Regions from separate parts of the Caldimonas sp. KR1-144 genome, predicted to be linked through region 1. Evidence: riboswitches for the same ligand, from Rfam matches in the RefSeq annotation. Region 1 holds a riboswitch; the other holds the start of a gene.
The links. A riboswitch is a leader RNA that binds a small molecule or an ion and turns the genes downstream of it on or off. The one in region 1 is predicted to bind thiamine pyrophosphate.

Region 2: another riboswitch for thiamine pyrophosphate. It lies ahead of ACO2TI_RS03715 (thiamine-binding protein); the one in region 1 lies ahead of ACO2TI_RS00485 (TonB-dependent siderophore receptor).

What each region holds. Positions count from the first base shown of each region.
Region 1 covers NZ_JBMSEE010000001.1:97,375-101,591, forward strand. The annotation lists gene cobA (uroporphyrinogen-III C-methyltransferase) at 1-606, shown strand, start outside; gene fdxA (ferredoxin FdxA) at 682-1,005, shown strand; gene ACO2TI_RS00480 (NAD(P)/FAD-dependent oxidoreductase) at 1,025-2,125, shown strand; TPP riboswitch at 2,226-2,329, shown strand; gene ACO2TI_RS00485 (TonB-dependent siderophore receptor) at 2,409-4,217, shown strand, end outside.
Region 2 covers NZ_JBMSEE010000001.1:751,941-756,157, forward strand. The annotation lists gene ACO2TI_RS03700 (MFS transporter) at 1-153, opposite strand, end outside; gene ACO2TI_RS03705 (carboxymuconolactone decarboxylase family protein) at 150-635, opposite strand; gene sigJ (RNA polymerase sigma factor SigJ) at 688-1,647, opposite strand; gene ACO2TI_RS03715 (thiamine-binding protein) at 1,903-2,352, opposite strand; TPP riboswitch at 2,425-2,529, opposite strand; gene ACO2TI_RS03720 (YdeI/OmpD-associated family protein) at 2,645-3,262, opposite strand; gene ACO2TI_RS03725 (phospholipase D-like domain-containing protein) at 3,357-4,217, shown strand, end outside.

The DNA of each region.
Region 1 (4,217 bases):
CGAGGCTTCTGCGATGCCGTGGGCCAGACGCGCATCAACGCGCTGATCGTCAGGCATGCCCTGGCGGGCCGGCGCGTCGTGCGCCTCAAGGGCGGCGACCCGAGCGTGTTCGGGCGGCTCGAAGAGGAGCTCGAGGCGCTGGCGGCGGCCGGCTTGTCGGCCGAGGTGGTGCCTGGCGTCACCGCGGCGCTGGCGGCAGCGGCGCAATCTCAACGCCCGCTCACGCGCCGCGGGCGCGGCCGCAGCGTCAGCCTGACGACGGCCATGACGCGCGACGGCGAACTGCACGGCTCGCGCAGCGCCGACACCGAGGTGTTCTACATGGCCGGCCGCCAGCTCGCCGCGCTCTCGCGCCGCCTGCAAGCCAGCGGCTGGCCCGTCGACGCGCCGGTGTGCGTGGTCTCGCGCGCCGGCTGCGTCGACGCGCTGACGAGCTCGCACCGCCTCGATATGCTCGCGCAGGCCAGCGTCCTGCACGCCGGCCGCCCGACGGTGGTCACGGTGGGCGTCGGCGCCGCGCCGGTCGCTGCCCGCGCGGCCTCGGTTCCTGATGCAACGCAAGACCCCTCGCCGAGACAGTGCCTTCGGCTCGTCAAGCCGGCGTGACCCCGTAAAATCCCGAAGTTTCGCGCCGATGTCGGCGCTGCTTCATCCACGCGCCACTGAAGTCGCCACCGAGCCATGACCCACGTCGTCACCGAATCCTGCATCCGCTGCAAGTACACCGATTGCGTCGACGTCTGCCCGGTGGATTGCTTCCGTGAAGGGCCGAACTTCCTCACGATCGACCCGGACGAGTGCATCGACTGCGCGGTCTGCATCCCCGAGTGCCCGGTCAACGCGATCGTGCCCGAGGAAGACGTCCCGGGCGACCAGCAGCACATGATCGGGCTCAACGCCGAACTGGCGAAGAAGTGGCCCAGCATCACCAAGCGCAAGCCGGCGCTGCCCGATGCCGACGAGTGGAAAGACAAGACCGGCAAGCTCTCGGAACTGATCCGCTGACGCTTTGCCCCAACGCATGATGGAACCTCAAATCAACGCTGAAGTGGCCAAGACGGCCGTGAGCCACGACGGTCCGATCGAGACCGATGCCGTCATCGTCGGCGCGGGCCCGGTGGGCTTGTTCCAGGTGTTCGAGCTCGGCTTGCTCGAGGTCAAGGCGCACATCATCGACTCGCTCGCCTATCCCGGCGGCCAGTGCATCGAGCTGTATCCGGACAAGCCGATCTACGACATTCCGGCCGTGCCGGTGTGCACCGGCAAGGAGCTCACCGACAACCTGCTCAAGCAGATCGAGCCGTTCGGCGCGACCTTCCACCTCGGCCAGGAAGTGACCGTGGTTCAGAAGCAGGATGACGGCCGCTTCTACGTCGAGACCAGCAAGGGCACGCGCTTTCTGAGCAAGACCATCTTCATCGCCGGCGGCGTGGGCTCGTTCCAGCCGCGCACGCTGAAGGTCGACGGGCTCGAGAAGTTCGACGGCTCGCAGCTGTTCTACCGCGTCAAGAACCCGGCGCAGTTCGCGGGCAAGAACATCGTCATCGTCGGCGGCGGCGATTCGGCGCTCGATTGGGCGCTGAACTTCGCGCAGGACGGCCCCAACAAGGCCGAGAGCGTGATCCTCGTGCATCGCCGCGACGGCTTCCGCGCCGCGCCCGCCAGCGTGGCCAAGATGAAGGAGCTGTGCGACGCCTACGAGATGCAGTTCATCGTCGGCCAGGTCACCGGCTACGAGGAGCAGGACGGCAAGCTCACCGGCGCCAAGGTCACCGGCGGCGACGGCGTCACGCGCGTCGTGCCGCTGGACATGCTGCTGGTGTTCTTCGGCCTGAGCCCCAAGCTCGGTCCGATCGCCGAGTGGAGCCTGAACATCGAGCGCAAGCAGCTCGTCGTCGACACCGAGAAGTTCGAGACCAACATCCCGGGCATCTTCGCGGTGGGCGACATCAACACCTATCCGGGCAAGAAGAAGCTGATCCTGTCGGGCTTCCACGAGGCCGCGCTCGCCGCGTTCGGCGCCGCGCCGTACATCTTCCCCGAGAAGCGCATCCACCTGCAGTACACGACCACCAGCCCGAAGCTGCACAAGGTGCTGGGCGTCGAGACGCCGGTGTTCGACTGAGCACGGCGCGCCTCGCGCATCGGATGGACCGGCCCGCCTCGTGCGGGCCGTTTGCATTCATCGCTGCGCCATAATCGCTGTGCGACGCGCATTGGGCGCGTCGCCTCGCTAGGGGTGTTGGGCCGTCGTCGACGGCCCGACTGAGAGAGTCCCTTTGAACCTGACTGAGGTAATCCTCGCGCAGGGAAGCGTCATGGCCACGAAGCCGAAGGCACGCCGTTCAGGCAGTCTTGCCCTCGGACCGTTCGCTGCAGCGCCCACCTGCCATCGAACGGATCCGACGATGGCATCTCGATCTCGCTTTCATTTCCCGTTGACCCGACGCCGCGTGCCCGCGGCCTGCGCGCTGTTGTGCGTCGCTCTCGCTGCGCAGGCACAGACCGCCGACACGGCGCCGACGACGACGCTGCCGACCGTGAGCGTGCGCGCCCAGGGCAGCCTGCCTGCATCCGACATCGCCGGCTTCGGCGACGTGCCCGTCGCGCGACTGCCGATCGCCGTCACCAGCGTCGGCCAGGCCGAGCTCAAAGACCGCGGCTCCAACGACCTGCGCGACCTCACGCGCCTCGACGCCAGCGTCTCCGACGCCTACAACAGCGTGGGCTACTGGAGCCAGCTGACGGTGCGCGGCTACGTGATCGACCTGCGCAGCAACCTGCGCCGAGACGGTCTGCCGATCAGCGGCGAGACGGTGCTGATGCTCGACAACAAGAGCCGCGTCGAGCTGCTCAAGGGCATCAGCGGCATGCAGTCGGGCGTCAGCGCGCCGGGCGGCCTGGTCAACCTGGTCGTCAAGCGCCCCGATGCCGATGTGCGCGCCGCGAGCCTCGAGCTGCGCGGCGCCGGCAACGTGATGGGCACGGTCGACTGGTCGACGCGCTTCGGCAACGAACGCAGCTTCGGCCTGCGCGTCAATGCGACCGCCGAGCGGCTCGATCCCGAGCTGCACGATGCGCGCGGCCGTCGCCACCTGCTCGCCGTGGCCGGCGACTGGCGCATCTCGCCCGACACGCTGCTCGAGGCCGAACTCGAGACCACGCATCAGAGCCAACCCAGCCAGCCGGGCTTCAGCCTGCTCGGCGACCGCGTGCCGAGCGCGAAGTCGATCGATCCGCGGCTCAACCTGAACAACCAGCCGTGGAGCCTGCCGGTCGTGTGGGATGCCGACACCGCGAGCCTGCGCTGGCAGCAGCGCCTGGCGGGCGAGTGGCGCGCGCAGGCGCAGTTCGTGACGCAGCGCCTGAAGGACGACGACCGCGTCGCGTTCCCGTTCGGTTGCAGCGCCGAGGGCAACTTCGACCGCTACTGCAGCGACGGCAGCTTCGACTTCTACGACTACCGCAGCGAGAACGAGCGGCGCCGCAACGACGCGTGGGACCTGAACCTCGCCGGCCGCCTTGCCACCGCCGCGCTGAACCACCAGCTGCGCTTCGGCGTGCAGGGACTGCGCTATGAGGCGCGATTCCAGAAGCAGGCGTTCAATTTCGTGAACGAGCCGGGCCGCATCGACGGCTCCGCCGTCACGACACCCCAGCCGCTGGCCGACGACGACAGCACCAACCGCGACGAGCGCCGCACCGAGTTCTACGCCAACGACGCGATCCAGCTCGGCGCCGGCGTCGGCCTGTGGCTTGGCGTTCGCCATACGCGGCTCGAGCGACAGAGCGTCACCACCTCGGGCACCGAGCCGACCGACTACGACGACAGCTTCACGACACCGTGGATCGCGGCGAGCTGGCAGCTCAGCGAGCCGCTGATGGCCTATGCGAGCTGGGGCCAGGGCGTGGAGTCCGATGTGGCGCCGAACCGCCCGGGCGTGTACGGCAATGCCGGCCAGCCGCTGCCTGCGGCCAAGAGCCGCCAAAGCGAGATCGGACTGAAGTTCGAGCAGCAGGACCTGCGCTGGGCGCTCGCAGCCTTTGACATCCGGCGCCCGGTCTACGGCGACCTGGGCGAGTGCGCGGACGCCGATCCCAGCGATTGCAGACGCGGCCTCGACGGTGCCGCACGCCATCGAGGCATCGAAGCCAGCGCCGAGAAGCGCTTCGGCGCGTGGACGCTCGCAGGCAGCGCGATGTGGCTGCGCGCGCGA
Region 2 (4,217 bases), 650 kb from region 1:
CGGCAGGCCACCGATGTCTTCCACCACCGTGGGCAGCATGCTGGCCGTAATGTAGAGGCTCACTGAGTGCAGGGCGATGCCGCTGGCAAGTACCGCCATGCGCAGTGCCAGCGGCCCAGCGAAGAGGTCGCGCCAGCGTGCGTCCGCGATCACTGCAGGCCCGCCTTGTCCAGACCGTACGCGCGGTCCAGCGAACCCGGCACCCGGCGAAAGGCGATGTTCAGGCGGTTCCAGCCGTTGATGGAAATCACGCGGAACGTCAGTTCCACCAGGGCTGTGTCGTCGAAGTGCTCGCGTACCTGGCGATAGTCGGCATCGCTCACGCCTTCGGTGCCCAGTCGGGTGAGCTGCTCCGTCCAGTCCAGTGCGGCGCGCTCCCTGGGGCTGAAGAGCGGCGATTCGCGCCAGACCGCCACATGGTGCAGGCGCAGCTCGCGTTCCCCGGCGATACGAGCCTGCTTGACATGCATGTCCAGGCAGAACGCGCAGCCGTTGAGCTGCGAGGCGCGGATGTCCACCAGCAGGGCCAGTCCCTCGTCCAGTGTGGAGGCCAGGGCGAAGTCCAGGTACTTCTTGAACAGCTCGGGGGCGATGGCGCCGGGATCCAGGTGGGCTTGCAGGTCGGTCGGGGTCATGGGCAGTTCCTTGCTTGAGAACGATGTGCCCGGCACCGCGCCGCGCACACCGTCAAGACGGACCCCTGTCCCGGTTTGTGACATGCCCGAGCTTGTCAGGGTTGCGCTGTACGTAAATGGCGCCGATGTGCCCGGGCTCTGTAGACGAAGGCGCGAGGGCGATGGTCTGCACCAGCCGGCCGCCGTCGAGGTCGTCGAACAGCAGGCAGCCGGGGAAGCCGTTCACCCGCGCCGGCTCGAGGCGCCAGCCTCTGCTGGTGGTCAATCGGGCAAAGCCGATGAAGGCCTGGGCCACCTGTGCTCGGCCATGCAGCGGACGCGGCACGGCGGTCACCCTGCCGCCGCCGTCAGCCAGCAGAACGGCGTCTTGCGCCAGCACCTGGGCCAGCGCGCTTACGTCGCGGCTGCGCACCGCGTCGGCAAATGCATGGAACAGGCGCTGCCGCTCCTCTTCGGCGACTTCGTGACGCGCATAGTCGGCCTTGACACGCTTGCGCGCCCGGCTGATCAGTTGGCGGCAAGCCGTTTCGCTGCGATCGAGGTGGCGGGCGATCTCGTCATAGCCCAGATCGAACACGTCGTGGAGCAGAAAGGCCGCCCGCTCCAGTGGCGACAGCCGCTCCAGGGCGAGCAAGAACGCCACCGACACGTCCTGTGCGAACTCCGCCTGCTGCTCGGGCCCAGGTGTCTCATCGACGGCGGCCACGTCGTCCAGCAAGGGGTCGGGCAGCCAGACGCCGATGTACTGTTCACGCTGCACCGCGGCCGAGCGCAGCCGGTCTAGGCAAAGATGGGTGACAACCCGCGACAGGTAGGCGCCTTCGCTGACCACCGTGCTCTCGTCGACCTCAGCCCAACGCAGCCAGGCCTCCTGCACGATGTCCTCTGCCTCGGCCCGCGAACCGAGCATGCGGTAGGCAAGCGCCCGCAACCTTCGTGCGTGCTCGAGATCGAACCGCCGTGCTCGATCCGCAGCACCGCGACTCTGGGAACAATCGTCCAAATGTGTCATGTCGGCAAAGAGAGTGTGGTGCCTGACGAGCAGGCGGACCGGTTTGTGACATGCCCATGGCCCACAGATGCAAGTCGGTGGTATGGCATGACGGAAGCCCATTCACCGAACAACATGCAGTTCGCAGGGGCAGGGAGCGGCCCGTCCCCAGCGGCCGGTCCTGGCCGGCTCCTGTCCCTCGTCGACTCGATGAGGAGTGACTGAGATCAGTCTGAAGCGCAATCCCAGCGCGCCCCACGGCGCACCGGAATCCCCTCACCTCCTGAACTTGCGCACCAGTTCATCGACAGACGGCCCGCCCGTCCCGGCCCCGCTGGAGACCTTGATGATGCTCAACGTTCGCTCGGCGCCGGCCTCGAGCGTGGCCTGGTGCACGGCTTGCAGCAGCGGCCAGATCTTCTCGGGCGGACCTTCCACGACGGTGCCCATGCCGTGCACCTCGTAGCGCAGGCCGCAGGCCTGGATGACGGCGATGGCGGCGTCGACGTGCTTGTAGCGGTCGTCCGCCGTGCCGGACGGCCGGGGAACGACCTGGATCTCGGCAATCATGTGCCGGCTCGGCGCCGCAGTGGCCGCAGTGGTGGCTGCGGCGGATGCTGCCGGCTGTGGCGTCGGTTGCGCCGAGGCCGCGCCGCAGGCCAGCGTCGACAGCCACAGGGCCGAAAGCCGGGAACGGCTCAAACGGGAGAAAGACGGATGTGCCATGTGCAACTCATGCAGATGGCAGGTCGGCAAGCGTTCGGGCCGCCATGCCGGTGCGAGAAAGAGAAAGCCGGCGGGCCGATGAACGTGCTTCCCTGCGCGAGGATTACCTCAATCAGGTTCAAAGGGACTCTCTCAGTCGGCGCGCCTTGCGGCCTGCCAACACCCCCAGCGGATGACCGCGTCGGCAAGCCCGTTGGCTGCCGGCGTGGCGGCCGCGATTCTAGGGAAACCCTGAGCCGCGCCAGCCCAACCTCAACTCACGGCTCGCAAGCAGACCGCGCGAACCTCGCGGTCACGCCTTGGCACGGGGCTTGAAGATGTGGATGGTCTCGCCGCGCGAGAGCATTGCCACCAGCTGGGCAATGCGCCGGGCACGCGTCTCGGCCTTGGCGGCCGTCTGTATGCGCCACAGCACCGCATAGCGATTGGTCGCGTTGATCGTGGCAAAGAAGGCCTTGGCCTTCGGCTCGGCTTCCAGCGCCGCCAGCAGGTCATCGGGCACCGCGGACGTGCGCGCTCCGTCGTAGGCGCGGGCCCAGCGTCCGTCGGCCTTGGCGGCCTCGATCTGCGCGTAGCCCGGCGGCCGCATGCGGCCCGCCTCGATGAGCGCCGCGACCTTGTCGACGTTGACCTTCGACCAGATGCTGCGCGCGCGCCGCGGCGTGAAGCGCTGGAGAAAGTACTGGTCGTCGAGACCCTTCTTCTGGCCGTCGATCCAGCCCCAGCAGAGCGCGATCTCCACCGCCTCGGGGTAGGTGACGCTGGGTTCAGCGGCGCCGCGCTTGGCGATCTTGAGCCACAGGCCGTTGGAGGTGGCGTGATGCTTCTTCAGCCAGGTCTCGAAAGCCCTGGCGCTCTTGAACAAGATCGGGGCGGCTTCGGCTTGGATGGCGGATTTGGCGGCGGGCATCGCAGCGAGTGTGCCGCAGGGTCGACCGGCGCGGGCCTGAGGCATGATCATCCGGCCCGACCTTTCCCGTCGGACTCGCACCGGAGGTGGCGCCATGATCAGCTGGGTGTGGGGAGGCTTGCTGTTTGCGGTGGTCGTGCTGCAGGTCGTCGTCATCTGGTCGATCCGCCGTCACCGTGACCCTGCCCTGCGCATCGACAGCGACGCTCGCATCGATGAACTGATGCCCAGCCTCGCGGGCCTGACACTGGGCACGGCGGTCGGCGGCAATCGGGTCGAGGTGCTCGAGAACGGGGCGTTCTTCGAGGTGCTGCTCGCGCGCATCGGCGCGGCCCGCCGGTCCGTGCATTTCGAGACCTTCCTCTGGAAAGACGGCCAGCTCGGGCGGCGCCTGGCCGGCGCGCTGATCGAACGCGCGCGCGCCGGCTTGCAGGTGCGCGTGCTGCTCGATGCGCAAGGCTCGAAGGGGGTGGGCAAGGATGTCGTGCGGCAGATGCGCGAGGCCGGCTGCCACCTGAAGTTCTTTCACGAGCGCTCGTTTCGCAACATCGGCGTGCTGAACGACCGCGACCACCGCAAGATCGTGGTGATCGACGGGCGCGAGGCCTTCGTCGGCGGGCACTGCATCGTCGACAGCTGGCTCGGCGATGCCGAGGACCACCAGCATTTCTCCGACGTCAGCGTGCAGCTTCACGGGCCCATCGTGCACAGCCTGCAAGGCGCTTTCAGCGAGAACTGGGCCGGCGAGACCGGCGAGCTGTTCCTGGGTGACGACGTCTTCCCCAAGCTCGAGCCGGCGGGCGATGTGCTCATCCACGCGGTATTCGCCAAGCCGGAGAACTCGGCCCCGACGGTGAAGATCCTCCATCACACGGCCATCTGCGTGGCGCGCAAGCGCATCTGGATCCAGAACCCGTACTTCATTCCCGAGCCCGATGCCATCGATGCCTTCGGC